DNA from 2 places in the Megasphaera sp. UPII 135-E genome. Region 2 is predicted to be linked to the other one. Evidence: a T-box and tRNA genes for the amino acid it is inferred to sense, from the RefSeq annotation. Region 2 holds a T-box; the other holds one or more tRNA genes.
What was found. A T-box is a leader RNA that pairs with one kind of tRNA and senses whether it is charged. The one in region 2 lies ahead of thrS (threonine--tRNA ligase), so its partner is inferred to be a tRNA-Thr.

Region 1 (11,062 bases), on a different contig from region 2:
AATAGCAATCGGTGTAATCAATTCTACATCCATTTTTACATTATCACCAGGCATGCACATTTCTGTTCCTTCTGGTAACTGGATAACTCCCGTTACGTCCGTTGTTCTGAAATAAAACTGTGGGCGATAACCATTAAAGAACGGCGTATGACGACCACCTTCATCTTTTGTCAACACGTATACTTGTGCTTTAAATTTAGTGTGTGGATGAATGGATCCTGGTTTTGCCAATACTTGTCCACGTTCAATTTCTTTACGATCTACACCACGCAACAATGCACCGATATTGTCACCAGCTTCTGCCAAATCCAACAATTTACGGAACATTTCAACACCCGTAACAACGGTCTGTTTTGGTTCTTCTGCTAACCCTACGATTTCTACCGTATCGCCTACTTTAACCGTTCCGCGTTCTACACGTCCCGTAGCAACAGTACCACGACCAGTAATCGTAAATACATCTTCAACCGGCATCAAGAACGGCTTGTCCGTCGGACGATCTGGTGTCGGAATATATTCGTCAACCTTCGCCATCAATTCCAAAATGCTCTTTTCTGCTTCTGCGTCCCCTTCTAATGCTTTCAATGCAGAACCTACAACGATAGGGATATCGTCTCCCGGGAAGTCATAAGAGCTGAGCAATTCACGTACTTCCATTTCGACCAATTCAATTAATTCTGGGTCATCTACCTGATCCGCTTTATTGAGGTATACGACAATAGCAGGAACCCCTACCTGACGAGCTAACAAGATATGTTCACGGGTCTGTGGCATAGGACCATCTGCTGCGGATACAACCAAAATAGCTCCGTCCATCTGAGCTGCACCGGTGATCATATTTTTTACATAATCAGCATGCCCCGGGCAATCCACATGTGCATAATGACGTGCGTCTGTTTCATATTCTACGTGTGCCGTGTTGATTGTAATACCACGTTCACGTTCTTCTGGTGCCTTATCAATATCTGCATAATCTTCAAATTTTGCATATCCTTTTTGGGATAATACTTTTGTAATAGCAGCTGTCAATGTTGTTTTACCATGGTCAACGTGACCAATGGTTCCGATATTAACATGCGGTTTCGTTCTTTCAAAATGTTCTTTTGCCATTTTTCTCGATTCCTCCTTTAGGATCAAAATAGTGTATATTTGTATTTTACCATAATTTTCTTCAATTTTAAAACATAGAAACGTTTCAAATTTACAATAAAAGTAACTATGATACATAATAATAGATAAAAAATGACCCCGTTTAAAAACGAGGTCATTACTATATTGGTGGCGACTCGGAGATTCGAACTCTGGACACTGCGGGTATGAACCGCATGCTCTAGCCAACTGAGCTAAGCCGCCATGTATGGAGCTATTGACCGGGATTGAACCGGTGACCTTATCCTTACCAAGGATACGCTCTACCGACTGAGCTACAACAGCTTATTACCCTGCAAAGAACACCATAAAAAACAATAAAAAGTATGGTAGCGGGGGCAGGACTTGAACCTACGACCTTCGGGTTATGAGCCCGACGAGCTACCAACTGCTCCACCCCGCGACATTTGGTGGTGGGGGAAGGATTCGAACCTTCGAAGGCGAAAGCCGGCAGATTTACAGTCTGCTCCCTTTGACCGCTCGGGAACCCCACCAAATACTGGAGCCGACGATAGGACTTGAACCTACAACCTACTGATTACAAGTCAGTTGCTCTACCAATTGAGCTACGTCGGCTTGTTCACTAAATCAGAGAACGAATATATTATACTAATTTACATGCTGCTTGTCAACACTAAATATGTATTTTGTAAATAAATAACGTCATAACTGATTTCTATCTTATAACATCCCCTCTGCTGCCACTCGTGAATACATAGACTTATATATTTCTACTCTATATCGCATATGCTATAATAAATCCAATATAACTATACGAAAAGAGGTCTCCCCATGGAGCGAGATACAAACCTAATAAAACAATATATCTATACGTTAGGAATTCCTTGTGTTGGCATCGCTCCTGGTACATTTTCTATTCCTTCTTATCCACAAGATATATGTCCCTTAGCTGCTGGAGAAGGCGATGCACGCTATCAACCTACTACCTTATTACCTTCTTGTCAATCCGTCATCGTCTTACTATTTCCATATTATGTAAAGGATCCACATCCTTATAACTTATCTTTATATTGCCGCAGTATCGACTATCATACCATCATTCACCACTATTTAAATGAAGTTACTTGTTTTTTAACCCAAACATATCCTCACCAAGACTTTCTATCTATTGTGGATACAGCCCCTCTATCCGATCGTTATTTAGCTTATCTCGCTGGACTGGGCTTTATCGGTGACAATAATTGTTTTATTAATGAAACCTATGGTTCATTTTGTTTCATTGGCAGTATTTTAACTTCTCTCCCCCTTAAACCAGATCATCCTCAACAACGTGAATGCTTTCATTGTGGTGCATGCAAACGGTCTTGCTTGGGCCATTGTTTAGATACAGCCAAATATGATTACCATCTATGTAAATCCTATTTAACACAAAAAAAAGGCGAGTTATCGCCTATGGAAATTCAAGTAATTCAAAAAACACCGCTTGTATTCGGTTGTGATATATGTCAAGATGTATGTCCCCACAATCATGATATTCCCGAAACACCTATAAAAGAATTTCATCAATCTCGCATCGCTTATTTAAAAAAATCAGATTTACAAGAGCTATCTAACCGCCAATTTCAACAGCTATATAAAAATAGAGCCTTTTCCTGGCGAGGAAAAGGCATTCTATTAAGAAATATACAATATTTAGAAGAAATACAATCAAACTCAGAACAACGACAAAACCCAAATACCAAAAACGATCCCTCCCACAAATAATCCTATTATACATAAAATAGGAATAATCGTAGGAATAATCGCAACGACAAGTCCTTTACGCCAATTCAATTGATAATTACATTGAATGGCAATGATCCACAATATAAATGACCAGATACCCATTATAACAGAAATAAATGTACCACCCCAACTATTTCCAATTAATGGTAAGGCATATACAACCCCTCGAATATATTGTGGAATAAAAGAAAAACAACAACCCGCAAATATACCCGTAAATGTTCCGTTTTTAGTAAATAGCCGTGAAACACCATGCGTAATGGCTGCCAAGTACAAAAGCCAGAATGCTTTTCCTATGGTGATACCATAAAAATAACTATCGCCATGATCAGCCAAAATCCCCTGTGGGATCATAAATAACATAGCAAGAATCCATACCGCTATCCCTTCACGCCAATGGGATTGACTTGTGATAAGCTGAAATGTCTGATACGGGTCACAAACAACGCCATAGATATCTAATAAAATTTGCTTACCATATGATTTCATTGCATGTTTGCCTCCTTCATCAATGCTAACGGACGCACTACTTCTTGCCCATATAAGGCAAATCTATTCTGAAAAACAGCCGTAGACTGCAACTGTCCATGAACCCACTGTTTCCAATTTTCCATATCATCATACGTAACAATACAATCATCATCACTAATATGTAATTTCTTTTTTGTATAATTTAATGCATCATAATAATTTCCTAATTCATCAATAAGTCCCAACGCTTTTGCCTGTGTTCCCGTATAGATACGCCCATCTGCTAACGGTTTTACAACGGCAGGATCCATGTGTCGGCCCTTAGCGACAACCATAACAAATTGATTGTACATATCATTAACCATCTGTTGTGTTATTTGTCGTTCTTCCGGGGTCATATCGCGAAATGGGGAAAAAATATCTTTATGCATACCCGATTTTATTTTTCTTCATGTACCCCTATTTTTTTGCTCAGTCCTTGTACATCATAATAAGACATATATACCCCGATACTTCCCGTAATCGTCGATGGATTAGCAAAAATTTTATCACCATAAGTGGCTAACCAATATGCACCTGATGCTGCCGTATCCCCCATAGAAACAATAATGGGAATGTGTTTATCCTTAGCTCGTTGTAATTCACGGGCAACTTCTTGTGTCGCCGCCGCACTTCCCCCTGGACTATCTAATCGTAATAAAATAGCCCCTACTTGTTCGTCTGCTGTCGCTTCACGAATTTGTCGCATCAACGTTCCCGATGTAGCCGTAGTAGCACCAAAAACGGCTCCTTGTTCATTCCCCCCAACAATCGGGCCGTCTATCGTAATCAAGGCAATTTTTTTCTCAGTCGAACAAAAGACTCCCCTTTTATCCATTTGCATTGCCACAGATACTATTGCTAATACCAATAACACACAAAGAATAATTCCCGTAATATATACCTTTTTATTCTTTTCCATCATACCCTCCATGACATGATTCTGTACATAAGCTCACATATTACATACGTTCTTCTTGCCTAGTATCTAAATCCATAAACAAAGTAAATTCGTTTTTAAAGTATAATTTTACCGACCCAACTGGTCCATTACGATGTTTAGCAATAATAATTTCTGTAATATTTTTATCCACCGTTTCTTTATCATAATAATCTTCCCTATATAAGAAAGAAACCACATCCGCATCTTGTTCCAATGCACCCGATTCACGCAAATCACTAAGCATTGGCCGTTTGTCTTGACGACTTTCTACGCCTCGACTTAATTGAGATAACGCAATAAGTGGTACTTTTAATTCCCTAGCTAAGCTTTTTAAAGAACGGGAAATTTCAGAAATTTCTTGCTGCCTACTTTCAGAGTTTCTCCCTTGCATCAATTGTAAATAATCAACAATAATTAAATCTAATCCATGTTCTGCTTTATGTCTTCGTGCCCTAGAACGCATTTCTGCAATAGATATACCCGGCGTATCATCAATATAAATAGGCGCAGTATATATTTTTTCACATGCCTGCCACACATTTTTCCATTCATCATCACTATAAATTTGCCCCGTACGAATTTTTTGCGAATCCACATGCGCTAATTGACAAATCATGCGTTGCGTTAATTGTTCCGCTGACATTTCTAATGAAAAAAATGCAACCGATTTATGTAAACGTACGCCCACATGTTGTGCTATATTCAAGGTAAAAGCGGTTTTCCCCATACTAGGACGTGCAGCAATTAAAATTAAATCAGACGGTTGCAATCCGGAAGTCATCCGATCAAAATCTCTAAACCCCGTAGGCAACCCCGTTAAGCCCGCTTTATTTTCATATAATTTTTCTACCTGCTTGACCACTGTTGAGACAACTTGTCCAATCGGAACTAAAGAATCTTTGTTTTGATTATCCGCTAATTTTAAAATTTTTGTTCCGCTTGATCCATCAACTCTTCCGTACCTTTTTCTCCACTATATGCTTCAACAGATAATTCTGTACAAGTAGATATCAAATCGCGTGACAATGCTTTTTCGCGTACAATATTGGCATGATAAGATAAATTCGCGGCTGTTGCAACTACATTAGGTAAACTAAGAATATATTCCAATCCACCTACATCATCCAACTTTTTCATCTTTCGCAACTCTTCAGGCAGCGTAATAATGTCAACTTCTTGCTGATTTTTATACAACCGTTCCATTGCTGTAAAGATTATTTTATGAGTATCTCTATAAAAATCACGTGCCCGCAATTTTTCCAAAGCCGTAATAACCGCATCTTTTTCTAACATCATTGCTCCTAATACGGCTTGTTCTGCTTCTACATTTTGCGGGGGAATTCGTTGATCCATCAATCGCCCTCCTATTATACCAACATTATTTTTAAAATATCTTGTATTGTTTCAACAGACCGAATATCCAACTGTAAATGTCCCTCTGGTATATCCATCTCATTTTCTTTAGGGATGATTATCCCTTTCATTCCCGCCTGTTTTGCACCATATGCTTTTTCAAAAACACCACCCACTGGTTTTACCTTACCTTGTACCGAAATTTCTCCTGTAACAGCATAATCTTGCCGAATCGGAGTATTCATTAAAGCGGAAATTAACAAGGTAGTTATCGCACATCCCGCAGATGGACCATCAATATTTCCGCCCCCAACAAAATTAATATTCACATCATAATCCGATAATTCTTTTCCCGTAATTTGACGTACTACGGCAGCGGCATTAAACATAGAATCTTTAGCCATCGACCCCGCCGTATCATTAAAGCGATAATATCCTTTTCCCGACTGATGTGCTGGAAACGCGATAGCTTCAATTTCTAATGCCGATCCCAAATAACCAGCAACGCCTAAGCCAAATATTTTTCCTACGATAGGCGTATCCGATGCTTTTTTTACTGCATAAGGAACGAGTCTACTAATTTGTGCTACTCGCTTAACATGTTCACAAGTCAATAAAATATTATCTTTATCTTTTTTTTGATATACCGCAACACCATAGGCATCAGCTAAAATATTAACGGCCTTTCTCCCTTCAACCGTATATAACGCAATTTGTTCCGGTACCCCTGCTTCTATAGTAACGCCTAACTGTACTGCTGCATTTCTCACAATTTTTTCAATATCCTGAGGTACTAATGGCTCAAAAAACACTTCTGCACAACGAGATCGAATGGCTGGATTAATCTCCGATGCGTCCCTTGTCGTCGCCCCAACAAGAATAAAATCCGCTGGTGCTCCCTCACAAAATAATTTTCGAATATATTCTGGCACATTAGGATCCGTTTCATCATAATAAGCAGAATCGAAAGACACTTTTTTATCTTCCAATACTTTTAATAACTTATTAAGTAACATCGGATCCATTTCCCCAATTTCATCAATAAACAATATTCCACCATGTGCATCTGTAACTAATCCTGGTTTAGGTTCGGGAATTCCTGTATCTGCCAAATCCCTTTTGGCACCCTGATAAATGGGATCATGCACAGAACCAAGCAAAGGATTAGTCATATCTCTCGAATCCCAACGTAATGTCGTCCCATCCGTTTCAATAAAAGGAGCGTTCTCTTTAAATGGAGTAAATGACATTTTCTTCGCTTCTTCTAAAATAATACGGGCGGCTGTCGTTTTCCCTACCCCTGGTGGTCCATACAACAATAGATGTTGAGGATAAACCGATGCAAGCTTACTTTGCATCGCCTCCACAGCACGCTCTTGTCCAATAATATTGCCTAATGTTTTCGGACGAACTCGTTCCATAACAGACTCTGTTAATTGAACTGTATCCAATTTTTTCAATTCTTCTAATTTTCGTTTTGTTTGTGGCGTTTCCACATCTTGTGACTCTTCAGAAATAATCTGCATCTTAATTTCCTGGACATATTCTTGCTGTTTTTCTTCCATACGTTGTGCTATTTTCTTTTCTAATCTTTCTTCAACAGCTTGCCGTGCTAACATTTCTGCCAAAACCGACTCTAAATCATTCAATATATCTACGACTTCATTATCATCTGGAATACGATCGTACGATGTACTTTCATATACCAACCGTTGTAATCCCACTAAACGTTGCCGTGGATCTTCTGAATGAATGTACGTTAATGCAGAATATTTGCTAGCCCTAAGCACCATTTTTTCCGAGCCAATAAGTCCCGTAAAAGCACCATATAAAACATTTACTTGCCGCCGTAACTCCTCTTCTGCCGTTGGTTCTAAATATTTATGTCGCTGTAATAATTTATCTAATAACTCTTTCATAATGCTCCCCTAAAAATTCAGCCTTCTACAACATGGATTTTTATCACACTAGTAATGGTAGGATGAACACGAATAATCACCTCATAAGAGCCTAGTCCTTTAATTGCCTCTTTCGTCTCTATTTTCTTTTTATCTAATATGATATTATACTGTTCTTTCGCGGCATCACAAATTTGTTTTCCCGTGATAGTACCAAAAATTTTTCCACCTTCGCCTACTTTAACAGGAATAGTTAGTTCTACTTTTTTTAATTGACTTGCTAATAAAACCGCTTCATCTTTAGCAACCTGAGCTTTATGTTGATTGGCTTCTTTCTTTTGTTGTGCATCATTGATATTTTCCCGTGTTCCCGGTGCAGCTAATCTTCTAGGCAATAAAAAATTCCGCCCATATCCTTCTGTAACTTCTACAATTTCACCTTTTTTTCCTAATTTTTTTACATCTTGTAATAATATAACCTTCATTCTCACTCATTCTCCTTCTCTATATCATTTATCAATAATTTCTGTATTACATCACGTACTGCTTGTTGTGCACTTTGTATCGTTTGTCCTTTTAGTTGAACACCTGCCACTGTCCGATGTCCACCCCCACCTAACGCCTCCATAACTAGTTGTACATTTATTTCTCCTTTAGACCGTGCACTTACCCCGATATTATCATCTGGTAATTCATAAAAAGTAAAACTAGCTTGTACATGATCAATATTAATTAATGTATCCGCACTTTGTGCTGCTAAAATAGTCGCATTTTTAACCCCTTTAGGGCATACAGCAAAAGCAATGCCCCCAGAAATATGTGCCTCTGACAAAATCTTAGCCCGATTTTTTAATGTTTCAAAATCCGAACTAAATAATTCTCTAACGATTTCTGGATCAGCACCACTTCGCCTTAAATAAGCAGCTGCATCAAACGTACGTACGCCTGTCTGTACGGCAAAATTTTTCGTATCAACAATAATACCTGCATATAATGCCGTAGCTTCTAACTTATCTAATTCCATATCTTCTTGATAATATTGAAGTAATTCCGTTACCAATTCACATGTCGAAGAACTAGACGGCTCTAAATAAGTTAATAATGGTTTTTGAATAAAATCTGAGCTACGACGATGATGATCTATCACTACCCTTTTTTCCGTCCGTTCTATTAACCGTGGTGCCACCGTCATATATGGACGATGTGTATCCACAATAAACAATAAAGTCCCCCCATCACAAATTTCTTCTGCCATTTCTGCCGAAATAAACAAATCCTTATATTCTGATTGTTCGCTAATTTGCACTTTTAATCGTTGTATTGCATCAGTTTGCTTACTTACCACAATATGAACTGGTTTATTGGCTACATATGCCATATGTGCTACACCAACAGCTGCACCAATACTATCGTAATCTTCTCGTTCATGTCCCATAATCAGGATACGTTCACTTGTATCTACTAATTCACGAATAGCTTGTGCTACTACTCGAGCTCTAACCCTAGTGTTTTTCTCTACCGATTTTGTTTTACCTCCATAAAAGTGCGGGGTTCCATCTGCTTCATATACAACTGCCTGATCTCCCCCGCGCCCTAACGCTAAATCTAATCCTGCCTGAGTCTTTTCGGCTAATTCATTAAAATTAGCCTGCCCTTGAATAACCATATCTTCGGTAGCCGCAGCAATCCCCATGCTAATCGTAACAGGTATACGATTTACCGTATGAATCGAGCGAATTTTCTCAAAAAAAGAAAAGTTATCTTCTTGTAAATACGATAAAGCTTTATAACTCATACAAGCAAAATATTTCGCATTCCCATAAGCACGAACAAATCCACCTAAATTTGTCAATTCATCAATTAAACAATTATTAACATTTGTCCATAAGGTGGCCTGTTGCACGGGCGATAATCCCTTTCCAACTTCCTCCATGTTATCAATTTCAATATCACAAAAAACGGGAATCGTTTCTAAGCAATGCTTTTTCTGTATTTCCGTTTCACTAATATCTTCAAAATATAAAATTAAATAATTATCATCTATATCGTCTTCAGTTTGTAAATATTTATAAACAACGCGATAATAACGGGCTCCAATTTGTTCAAAAAAATAGCCAACTTTTCCCCAACATTTATCCATATCTAAATGAGGCATTAATTGACTAAGTTCCGTTTCTTCACATGCATCACCCAGCCAATCACGAAAAACGCTATTCGACCAACATACGTTCGTTTGCATATCAATAATAGCTATTCCCATCGGCAAATTTTGTACCGCATAAGTAGAGGCTTGATCCACACTTTGCGAAATAGAATTTAGTAATTGCCTCATTTCTAAATTGCGTTCATTACTACTTTTTCGCATCAATAAATAGGCACCTATACTTACAATAAGTGCTAATAAGGCAACTACCCAACTATATATATAAACAACTACTAAAAGTCCAATAGTAATCCAAAAAAAAGGTTGTTCTGTCCTTTGTGATAATATTTTTTTCAACATAATAAGGTCTCCTATATGTGATAACAGTCCTCATTTTTTACGATAATTAGCGACCATACTAATTGCACCAAGAATAAATGTAATATACGAAAATAGAGGCATACAAAAAAACAGAAACAAACACAAAACTTGTACCCCTTTTCTTCTATATTTACGATGCAACATACTAAATATACTGGCTAACCCCTGAACACTAACAAAAAAGAAAGAAACTTGCATAAGATTAACACCTACAACATATACCCACGTAAGCGACAGCACATCTCCCCAGTATTTAATAATTAAAGACAATATATATAAGTATAACACACCCCACCCAATTTCCCAACTATGAATAGGGGCAAAAGGGGCTACTTGTTTGGGTCCACGCTGTGCTAAAAAGAGGCCAAACTTATTCACCACATATGCCAATATAGACATGATAACAATACCTGTCCCCGGCAAAACATACGGAATAAGTTGCACGATTTCCTTTACTTCTTTCGCTGCAATCAAACGATCATCTTCGATAGCCTGAGATACACCATATTGAGATACAGCCATCTGTAAAATTTTTTGGCTCTCTTGTTGTATTATCGTCAAGATAGATATAGATTCAAACCATTGCATGCCTATACATAATAGTCCAATACATACACACATATATACCATTGTCACTACCCATAAACGCGAAGAATGCCACTGTCTATGACTCCCCCAAGCCACAAGTGCCCCGCTCCCCCATCCAAAAAGCACCAGACATACCGCAAATGCAGGAGGCAACCACTGTGCTACGATAACCATAGCTATCATCCCCAATAAGGCAGTTCCAGTCCATCCCATTTGTTGTTGTAGGCCGATTACCAAGATAGAAAATAGTACCATACAAGGGATACTGATAAGAGGCATACTTCCACACAAAAAAGCTAACAATAGTATTCCTCCAATAAAACTTATTCGAGATCTCAGTGATATTCCTTT
Region 2 (11,062 bases):
AGTGGTCAAGGAAAAAGGATTAGTACAAATTACAGATACGAATGCCTTAGAAGAGATTGTACAAAAAATTATTGATGCAAATCCTCAATCGGTAGCAGATTATCAAGCAGGTAAGAAAAAAGCTATTGGTTTTTTAGTAGGACAAATTATGAAAGAAACCAAAGGCAGAGCAAATCCTGGCCTGGTAAATCAGTTGTTACAGCAAAAATTACAGTAAGTGCGTAATATAGAGAAATAAAGTATGTCATTGTATATAGTATGACATACTTTATTTTTTTTGTGTGTTTGTGAAAAAAAGAACTCCAAATTTTCGTGTTTTTGGGCGATTGTCACTGTTTTTATGTCGTTAGTAGGAATTTTGTTGAGACATAGAAAAGATCCTTGTTATAGTGATAACAGGATACACACGGAATATATATAAAGGAGGTCTTATATGATTGATCGAAAAAAAGCAACGGTTCTATTTGCTTTAGTGCTTATGATCGGTATTTTTTTTATGCCTGATTTACCAGGGTTGACTAGTGCCGGGAAAGCAACATTAGGAGTATTGGTATTTGCGGTTATCATGTGGGTAACACAGGCTGTATCATATCCTGTCAGTGCCGTTGCAATCATTGCTTTTTTAGCGTTATTGCTAGGATTTTCTCCTGCCGAAGGAACAAGTGGAGCCTTATTAGGAACGAGTAAAGCTATACCATTAGCTTTAAGTGGCTTTATTAATGGCGGATGGGTACTCGTTGTAGCAGGATTATTTATGGCATCGGGTATTATCCATTGTAGTTTGGAAAAACGTATTGCTTATCATGTTTTAATGATTTTTGGTACGAAGGTAAAAAATATTTTTGCTGGGATTATCGCATTAATGGCATTATTGTGTTTTGTTATCCCTTCGATGACCGCACGAGCGGCTACGATTACTCCGATTGCTGTGGGTTTGGTAGAGGCATTGGGGTTGCATTTACGTAGTACTTTCAGCCGTATGTTACTGGTTACCGTGGCTATTACATCGTCTGTTTCGGGGATGTTATTGTTGACTTCTGGAGCACCGAATCCGGTGGCACTATCGTTTATTGCCACGCAGTTAGGTCATGATATTTCGTGGATGGAATGGTTTATATATGCTGCTCCATATTCGATAATATTGCTTATTATATTTTATTTTGTAGTGACACGATTTAATAAGTTTGAGTTTGACGAAGCACCCGGCGGTAAGGAATTTATTGCTAAAAAATTGGAAGAATTAGGTCCAATGAGTCGGAAAGAGAAAAAAATTGCTTTGATTTTTGGAATTACAATTTTATTTTGGATGACTCAAGGCATTCATCATATTGATGCGAATACTATTTCGATGCTGTCGGTAGTGGCGATGATTTTTCCAACGATTGGTATTGCTGGGTGGAAAGAACTGTGCCGTGGTGTAGATGCAGGTACGATTCTTCTTTTTGGTGCAGGTATTTCTTTAGGAAATGTCCTTTTAAAAACGAAAGCGGCTCTATGGCTAGCGGATGTGTCGTTGGGGCATTTGCATCTTGAACATTTGCCGCCCTTGTTGATGATGGTCCCGATTATGATTGCTTTGTTGATCATTCGCTTTGCGTTTGCTAGTACCACTTCTTCTGCTGCTGCATTGGTTCCAACGGTTATTGGCTTTTTATTAAGTTTAAATAACGATGCACTACCTATGTGGGGAATGGCATTTATTGCTACGATGACTGTATATTTTTCGTTTATCTTGCCCGTGCATTCACCGCAAGCGATGATTCCTTATGGAACACAGGCGTTTGAAGTGAAAGATATGGTTAGAATGGGTGTACCATTTACGATTATCTCGTTGGTTGTATTAGGTATTTTTGTTTTTACATATTGGCATTGGTGGGGATTAATTTAAGGAGGAATAGATATGCTTAAAGCATCGCCTAAAACATTTTGGTCTCAGACAGAAGTACTTCCTAAGATCAACGCATCAGCACATATTGCGGAAGCAGCTAGTGTTATTGGTAGTGTTACCATTTCAGCTGGCGTGATGGTCTGTCCAGGGGCTTCGATCCGAGGAGATGAAGGAATGCCGATTTTTATCGGTGAAGATAGTAATATACAGGACGGAGCCGTATTGCATGGATTGATGAATAAAAGAAAAGTAGTGCAAGGAAATGAATATTCGATTTATGTGGGCAATCGTGTATCATGTGGTCATTGTTGTGTTGTACATGGTCCTTGTGTTATCCATGATGATACCTTTATAGGTTTTAATGCCGTAGTTATTGGTAGTGAAATAGACGAGCATGTATATATTGGACATGGAGCACAAGTAGTGGGTGTACATATTGCAGCAGGACGATATGTAGAACATGGAACATCTGTATTAACACAAGCACAAGCAGATGCTTTACCAGAAATACCCATAGCTATTCGCGATTTTAATGCAGAAGTAGTGGAAAAGAATACCGAGTTAGCACGTACATATTAACTTCAAGGTGGTGGATAATATGAATATACAAGATAGAATTGATAATGTATGTTTGCGTGAACTGATTAGGACCCCGGAAGAAGCGGCAGCACTTATTAAACCAGGAATGACGATTGGTACTAGTGGGTTTACTTCAGCTGGTTATCCTAAGGCGGTACCTTTAGCGTTGGCAGAACGAATTAAAAAAGAAAAATTTAAAATTAATTTGTGGACTGGTGCATCCGTAGGACCTGAATTAGATGGTGCGTTATCAGCGGTTAATGGTATCGCTCAACGCTTGCCCTATCAAACGAATAGTACGTTGCGTAATCAAATTAATTCGGGTGATGTTGAGTATGGAGATCTTCATTTAAGCCATATGTCACAAATGGTTCGTTCGGGCTTTTTACATAAGGTGGATGTTGCTATTGTTGAAGTTTGTGCGATTACGGAAGAAGGGTATTTAATTCCGACAACATCCGTAGGGAATACGACCGCTTTTGTAGAATGTGCGGATGTGGTTATCGTAGAAGTGAATATGACTCAGCCGAAAGCATTGCGAGGATTCCATGATATCTATGATGTTCGCCCTGTCCCACATCGTGAAGTAATACCTATTGTTCATTCCGATGATCGTATTGGTGTGCCTTATATTGTTTGCGATCCGCAGAAAATAAAGGCTATTGTGCCTTGTGATATTCCCGATAAACCAGCGACCTTAGCGGCACCAGATGAAGATTTTCAAGCTATGAGTTCATATTTGATTCAATTTTTGCATCAAGAAGTGCAAGCTGGGCGGTTACCAGATAATTTATTGCCCTTGCAATCGGGCGTTGGTTCTGTGGCCAATGCAGTTATACAAGGTTTATGTCAAGCTGATTTTGAGCATTTAACGGTATATACGGAAGTTATTCAAGAAGGGATTTTTGATTTGTTTGATACCGGTAAATTAGATTTTGCTTCAGGTACATCTATGACGTTATCGGCGAAAGGGTTGCAACGGTTTTATGATAATTTGGATATGTATCGTAAGAAAATATTGTTGCGACCTCTTGAAATATCGAATAGTCCTGGTGTTATTCGGCGCTTAGGTGTTATTGCGATGAATACGGCATTAGAATTTGATATTTATGGCAATGTTAATTCGACCCATGTATTGGGGAGTAAAATCATGAATGGTATTGGCGGTTCGGGCGACTTTGCTCGGAATGCTTACTTAACTTTCTTTTTTACTAAATCAATTGCAAAAAATGGTGATATTTCATCTGTTGTACCGATGTGTTCGCATATTGACCATACAGAACATGATGTGGATGTGTTTATTACGGAACAGGGAATTGCGGATGTTCGCGGTTTATGTCCAAAAGAACGTGCCTTGCGTATTATTGAAAATTGTGCACATCCCGACTATCGACCTATGTTATTAGATTATTTTCAACGAGCGATGGGCGTTACACAACATGCGAATACACCACATATTTTATCGGAAGCACTGTCTTGGCATCAACGCTTTGCTGAAACGAAGACAATGCGTATGTAATTAGTGAACTCTCCTTTTTTAATATAGTTAGTTCATGATGCACAGAAAAAAACCTATCTTTTTTAGATAGGTTTTTTTCGTTGGCATATATTTTCGTTGGTAATAAAAAATAGGCAGTTTGTCTTTTTTTTCTTGTTATTTTTATTATAAGCGTATATGTTTTAGATATAGCCTCATCCCCCTGAGTGCTAACATAGGACATACGTGAAAAACCGCCCATTTGTCTTGGGCGGTTTTTCATAGAAAAAATAAACTATTTTTTCTTGACAAGCAAAAAAGACAGACGTATAATGAACGCATACATTATATAAGAAAAGCATAGAAGAGGATAAGGCAATTTGGCTTTTTTATTGCAGAGAGGGATATAAGGGTGAAAGTATCCTATAAAAACGAATTGTTACCACCTCGGAGCTGATATTCTGAAATTAGTAAGAATATCCGGTAGCACCGTTATCGCACTAGAGATATCGGCAACGATAAACTAGGGTGGAACCACGTGAGCAAGCTCTCGTCCCTTGGGGACGGGGCTTTTTTTATTAAGGAGGGTTTTAGTATGGCAGAAGTAATATTAAAAGATGGTAGTAAAAAAACATTTCCTGATGGTATTTCCTTGCGGGAAGCCGTTAAACAACTTAGTAATAGCTTGGCTAAAAAGGTATTGGTAGCAAAGGTAAATGGCATTGTTACAGATTTATGTGAACCTGTAGTAGATGGAACGACCGTTGAATTTTTAACATTTGAAGCACAAGAAGGAAAAGATACGCTTCGTCATACAGCTTCGCATGTTATGGCTCAGGCGATTTCTCACTTATATCCAGATGTAAAATTGGCGATTGGACCAGCAATTGAACAAGGGTTTTATTATGATTTAGATACAGAACATCGATTTACACAGGAAGATTTTGCAGCAATTGAAAAAGAAATGGCTCGCATTGTGAAAGAAAATCAACCTATTGAAAAAATAGTAGTATCGCGTGAAGAAGCGTTACAACGTTATCGTGCATCTCATCAAGACTATAAGGTAGAATTAATAGAAGATTTACCGGAAGAAGAAGTTATTTCGTTATATAGACAAGGCGATTTTGTGGATTTGTGTGCAGGCCCGCATTGTGAAACTACGGGAAGTGTTAAGGCTTTTAAATTGCTGACTGTTGCTGGGGCGTATTGGCGTGGCGATGAAAAAAATAAGATGTTGCAACGTATTTATGGGACGGCGTTTGAAAAGAAAAGTGATTTAGATGCATATGTTAAAATGAGAGAAGAAGCGGAAAAACGAGATCATCGTAAATTAGGAAAACAGTTGGACTTATTCAGTTTTCATGAAGAAGGGCCAGGTTTCCCATTCTTTCATGCCAAAGGGATGGTTGTACGGAATTGCTTACTGGATTTTTGGCGAGAATTGCATAAAGCTGCTGGATATGATGAAATTATGACCCCAACGATTTTAAACCGTCAATTATGGGAACAATCAGGTCATTGGGATCATTATCGGGATAATATGTATTTTACGACGATTGATGAACAACCTTATGCGATTAAACCAATGAATTGCCCTGGCGGAATATTAGTATATAAGAGTAATGTTCATAGTTATCGTGATTTTCCTATTCGAGCAGCTGAATTGGGATTAGTACATCGTCATGAATTACATGGGGCATTACATGGATTATTCCGAGTACGTTGCTTTACACAAGATGATGCCCATCTATTTATGTTACCAAGTCAGATGAAGAAAGAAATTTCGGGTATCATGGATTTATTTGATACGGCATATAAACAATTTGGTTTGGAATATCATGTGGAATTATCTACACGTCCTGAAGATTCGATGGGATCAGATGAAATATGGGAATTAGCAACACGGACGTTACATGAAGTGATTGAAGAAAAGAAGATTCCGTATGTTATCAATGAAGGCGATGGTGCTTTTTATGGACCGAAGTTGGATTTCCATTTAAAAGATTGCATTGGTCGTACTTGGCAATGTGGCACGATTCAATTGGATATGTTAATGCCTGAACGATTTGATGTGACTTATGTGGGTGAAGATGGACAGAAACATCGTCCTGTTATGGTTCATCGGGCTTGTTTTGGGAGTATTGAACGCTTTTTAGGGATTATTACAGAAAATTACGCAGGTGCATTCCCTGTTTGGTTGGCACCTGTACAAATTAAATTTTTGCCGATTTCGGACAAGCATTTAGCATATGCAAAAGAATTGGCACAACAGTTTAAACAAGCTGGTTTACGAGTTGAAGTTGATACGAGTAATGAAAAAATCGGGTATAAAATTCGGAAGGCCCAGATGGAAAAAACTCCTTATATGGCTGTCGTAGGGGATAAAGAAATGGCCGATCATACAATTGCTGTACGTGAACGGTCACAAGGTGATATGGGCGTAAAACCAGCGGATGAGGTGTTGGCATTAATTAAAGAACTTGCGGTTACGCGCAAGGGATAAGAAAAAAAGGTTCCCTTTTTAGGTAAGGGAACCTTTTTTTTCTGCCGTCTTTGTCTGAAAAAGTCTTTTAAGAGATTAGCACAGGATTCTTGTTGAATGCCAGCGATAACTTCGGGGTGGTGGTTGAGTTGAGGATGAGAGAGTATTTGAAAGAGTGTATGGACAGCACCTCCTTTAGGATCGGGACAGCCATATATTAGTCGGTCTAAGCGACTGTTGACAATGGCACCAGCACACATGGGACAAGGTTCAACTGTAACGTATAAGGTACAGCCGGTAAGGCGCCAACGCTGTAATGCACGACAAGCTTTTTCAATTGCGAGCAGTTCGGCATGTGCTGTTGCACAAGGAAGACTTTCACGTAAATTATAAGCCGTAGCAATGATAGTATCATTGTAGGTGATGACAGCACCGATAGGAATTTCGCCAACGGAAAAGGCGAGAGAAGCTTGGTGTAATGCTTCTTTCATATAAAGTTCATCTTGTACCATAATACATTCCTTTCACGTATATTCATTCTTTTATTATATAAAGGATGTTATAAAAAACAATATGATAGGGGAATATGGGGTTACTATGTTCGGTAAGATATAATATGTGTTATAATGATAATAATACTTTTTAATGAGAGGATATATCGATGGAATCATTTTGGTGGCATGTTTTTGATATATTAGGAACGGCTGCATTTGCTTATTCGGGGGCGTTGGTTGCCGTTTCACGTCGGATGGATTTATTTGGTGTTTTTGCTTTATCATCAGCTACGGCTGTGGGCGGTGGAATTGTACGTGATACTATGTTAGGCAATTTCCCGCCTGCCGCTTTTCGCACATCTTTGTATGTAATTATTATTGTCTTAGCGATGGTCTTAGCGATTATTACGATTCGCAATGTACAGGTGAAACGAAAATTTTCACGGATTATGCCAGCTTTTTTTTGGTTGTATACTATTTTTGATGCGATTGGCTTAGGTTCTTTTTCGGTAACAGGTACGCTTTTAGGGTGTCATTATTATCCGCAATACAGTTTGTTTGCTGTGTTATTAGGCGTTTTAACGGCTGTTGGTGGAGGCATTATACGGGATATTTTTGCGGCTAAAATTCCTTTTGTTTTTCGACGTGAAATTTATGCTACGGCTTCTTTGGTGGGAAGTACCGTTTTGACAGGATGTTTTTATACACAATGGTTATCGTTAGCGGGCGGTGCCATATTGTCATTTATCCTTACGGTCGTTATTCGTTTATTGGCGGTTACGTTTCATTGGAATTTGCCTTTAATTAGGCGGAAACATCGGCGGTCATTTTTATAAGTAGAGATAGGGGAGGTAGTAATGTGGGAATAATCAAAAAAATTATAGTTCTAGGAACGTGTGTATATATGGCACTTATAGGAGGCGTGTGGGCGAAGACGATTATATATGTGCCGCAAGATGATCGACCTGTTGATTTGGCATACACTGTTTCTACGGCACAGGCGGCTGGTTATACGATATATACCCCTTCTCAAACGATACTTTCAGGGAGGTCTTTTGTTGGTGATGCTGATGCGTTAGGGGCGTGGGTATATCAGCAAGCACCTAAGGCGGATGCGATGGTTTTATCAATGGATTCGTTGTTATATGGTGGTTTAGTGGATTCACGTAAACATAATTATTCGCTGGCACTGGTAAAACAGCGATTGAAACGGATAGAAAAGCTTCATCAATTATATCCGCAGATACCTATTTATGTTTTTAGCACGGTTATGCGCAGTCCCTGGGCAGGAGGAAAAGGCGTTGAGCCTGATTATTATCTAGTATATGGTTCTCATATTTATGGACTGGCTAGTGGGCAAGCAAAAATGGATAAGCAAGTATTGTCAGCAGCAGAAGAAGCACAATTATTTGCTCACCTGCGACAGGTGCCATTGGAATACATACAGGACTGGTATGAACGACGTGCAAAAAATATGCAAATTAACGAAAAGTTAATAGAAGCAACACAACGAGGTATTTTTGCGTACTATTGCTTGGGTCATGATGATCATTCACAAAATACCCAATCTTCTTTAGAATCAGCGTATTTAGAAGCTACTAAAAGAAACATAGATGTGCATTCGTTTGGCTCTTTTCCTGGAGCGGATCAACTTGGTTTATTGCTTATTACTCGTGTGCATAATGAGTTTATGCATCAATCGCCTAAAATTAAGTTGCTATATTCGTTAGGGGAAGAAGAGGATATGTTGCCTCGTTATGATGGACAACCGCTTGGTAATACGTTGCGAGAGCACATTGATGCGATGGGTGGTCAGGTTGTGGATACAGATAAACCAGATATATTGTTAGCGATTAATACGCCTTTTTTACGTACGGCGGGTGAAGCGTCAACAGTTGATAATATACCGGTTTTATTGTCATCGACCAAACAGTTTTTACAGGCTATACAGCAAGCTACACAACAACAGATTCCTGTTAGTGTAGTGGATGTGGGTTTTTCTAATGGGGCTGATAATACATTGCTGTATGGGTTGTATAAGCAACACTTGTTATATGCTATTGCTGCATATAATGGATGGAATACGGCAAGTAATTCCATTGGTTTTGGGATTGCTCAAGGGGTATTGTCTACGCATATGTCCACTGATTCACGGCGGGTCATGTTAGCGACACAATACTTAGATAATTGGGCATATCAAGCCAATGTGCGCGATTATATTTCGCGTATGAAAATGAAGATGAATCGATATCATATGAAGCCGTATTATGCAGATGAAAACAGAGAATTAGAAAGTTTAGCCACAGAGCAATTACAGCGATATGGCCGTATGTATCTGGGGTTACAACCAAATCAAATAGAGGTTACATTCCCGTGGCAACGGCTGTTTGAAGTGGAAGTACATATCCGACTAGATGGAAAGGCTGTTGATGAAATTAATGTACGTAAAAAATTACGAGCAGATCGTTTAGCAGCCTGCCGTAAGCAAGTTGATGTTGCACAAGCACAAGTAATGGCATATCGTAAGGCTTATCAAGAAGCAAAGGCGGCTATGTATGAAGGAGAAACGAAAGAGCGTCTTTTCCCCGTGCAAGACGATGGAAGAAAGGGTTATCGGCAGGAAGAAATAGCAACATCGCCTATCGAAGAAACGCTAGATAAGCTACGGCAAGAACAAGCTTTTTGGGAACAACAATTGGTCCTTGCGATGCAGGCGTATGAAAAGGAAAAGCAAATTCAAGTGATGTGGGAAGAGGAAGAAAAGGCACAAGTGAGTCGCACATGGCAAGTGGATTAAGTTTTTTTGTAGATATAGGGCAAGCGGATAAGTTAGGAATGATAACACCTGTATACGCTCGGTAAGCGGTTAGTGGATATTGACAAAAGAACTCTTTTTGAGTATAATTTTAGTGTGTGCAGTAAAGCACTCCCTAACATATATTGGAGGGAGGGATAGAGGATGTCCGAAATTAAAGTTGGTAAAAACGAAACGTTAGATAGTGCACTTCGTCGTTTTAAACGCTCTTGCCAAAAGGCGGGGGTACTTTCCGAAGTACGGAAACGTGAACACTATGAAAAACCGAGTGTACGTAGAAAGAAAAAGTCCGAGGCAGCACGGAAACGTAAGTTTAGAGCATAGATGTTGACACACAGAAGGTGATAAAATGTCTTTAAAAGAAATATTGCTGCAGGATATGAAAGAAGCAATGAAAGCAAAAGCGGAAGGGAAAACCGCACTAGCTGTTATTCGTATGATTCGTTCAGCCATACGGAATAAAGAAATTGATGAAAAAATTGAATTAGATGATGCTGGTGTAGGTGCCGTTATTGCGAAAGAAATGAAACAGCGAAAAGAATCGTTGGTAGAGTTTGAAAAGGCTGGGCGAGATGATTTAATTGCTCAAATAAAGGATGAAATAATGGTTTTGGAAAAATACATGCCAAAACAATTATCTCCTGAAGAAGTACGACAAATTGTTGTACGAGCTATTGCAGGAAAATCTAGCATAACAATGGGTGAAGTAATGAAACTTGTTATGCCCCAGGTACAGGGAAAAACAGACGGACGTATCGTTTCTCAAGTGGTAAAAGAACTTTTGCAACAGTCATAACAATGGATATTGCTTGACAAGATGTGTATCTTATTGTATCGTATAACATATAGAAACAACATAATATAAGACGTAGTCAAAGAAGACTTTCATTCTTTTAGAAGGAGAAGTCTTCTTTTTTTTGGAAGGAGTATATCATGAATAAAGACGAACTAATTTATGTAATTCCAGCAGGACAATATGGCAAAGAAGGTATTTTGGCATTATTAAAACAGCATCCAGAAATTCAGTTTGTTTCGTTAGTAGGGGTTGATTTAGCGGGTAATGATACGGATGAAAAAATTCCTATTTCCGTGTTTTTTGAAGATTATGATAAATTTTTTAATGCTACTGCTTGCCAAACGGATGGTTCATCTGTTGTCTTACCAGGCATTGCTACCTTGTCTAATGCTCGTGTGGATATTAAAGCTGATCCAGGGGTGAATTGGTTTGTCGATTATAATGATGAAAATATTGATAAAGGAACGGGTAAACCTGTAGGGACTCTCCGGATTCCGAGTTTTTTGCATCATGCTAGTGGATATATTGATT

Region 1: it encodes a tRNA-Thr, which carries the amino acid that the T-box ahead of thrS (threonine--tRNA ligase) is inferred to sense. The anticodon was not compared.

What each region holds. Positions count from the first base shown of each region.
Region 1 covers NZ_AFUG01000018.1:38,717-49,778, reverse strand. Annotated here, with positions in the region: partial or broken gene tuf (elongation factor Tu) at 1-1,110, opposite strand, end outside; tRNA gene HMPREF1040_RS03150 (tRNA-Met) at 1,277-1,353, opposite strand; tRNA gene HMPREF1040_RS03145 (tRNA-Thr) at 1,359-1,434, opposite strand; tRNA gene HMPREF1040_RS03140 (tRNA-Met) at 1,477-1,552, opposite strand; tRNA gene HMPREF1040_RS03135 (tRNA-Tyr) at 1,558-1,643, opposite strand; tRNA gene HMPREF1040_RS03130 (tRNA-Thr) at 1,650-1,725, opposite strand; gene HMPREF1040_RS03125 (epoxyqueuosine reductase) at 1,942-2,874, shown strand; gene HMPREF1040_RS03120 (YIP1 family protein) at 2,824-3,384, opposite strand; gene HMPREF1040_RS08300 (S49 family peptidase) at 3,381-3,797, opposite strand; gene HMPREF1040_RS08295 (S49 family peptidase) at 3,806-4,327, opposite strand; partial or broken gene dnaB (replicative DNA helicase) at 4,368-5,701, opposite strand; gene lonC (Lon family ATP-dependent protease) at 5,716-7,620, opposite strand; gene rplI (50S ribosomal protein L9) at 7,638-8,084, opposite strand; gene HMPREF1040_RS03095 (DHH family phosphoesterase) at 8,087-10,102, opposite strand; gene HMPREF1040_RS03090 (DUF2232 domain-containing protein) at 10,133-11,014, opposite strand.
Region 2 covers NZ_AFUG01000008.1:113,555-124,616, reverse strand. Annotated here, with positions in the region: gene gatB (Asp-tRNA(Asn)/Glu-tRNA(Gln) amidotransferase subunit GatB) at 1-217, shown strand, start outside; gene HMPREF1040_RS01955 (DASS family sodium-coupled anion symporter) at 434-1,888, shown strand; gene HMPREF1040_RS01950 (hypothetical protein) at 1,901-2,467, shown strand; gene HMPREF1040_RS01945 (acetyl-CoA hydrolase/transferase family protein) at 2,487-3,986, shown strand; T-box leader at 4,297-4,505, shown strand; gene thrS (threonine--tRNA ligase) at 4,540-6,447, shown strand; partial or broken gene tadA (tRNA adenosine(34) deaminase TadA) at 6,480-6,938, opposite strand; gene HMPREF1040_RS01930 (trimeric intracellular cation channel family protein) at 7,088-7,756, shown strand; gene HMPREF1040_RS01925 (DUF4127 family protein) at 7,780-9,717, shown strand; gene rpsU (30S ribosomal protein S21) at 9,880-10,059, shown strand; gene HMPREF1040_RS01915 (GatB/YqeY domain-containing protein) at 10,085-10,531, shown strand; gene HMPREF1040_RS01910 (glutamine synthetase) at 10,669-11,062, shown strand, end outside.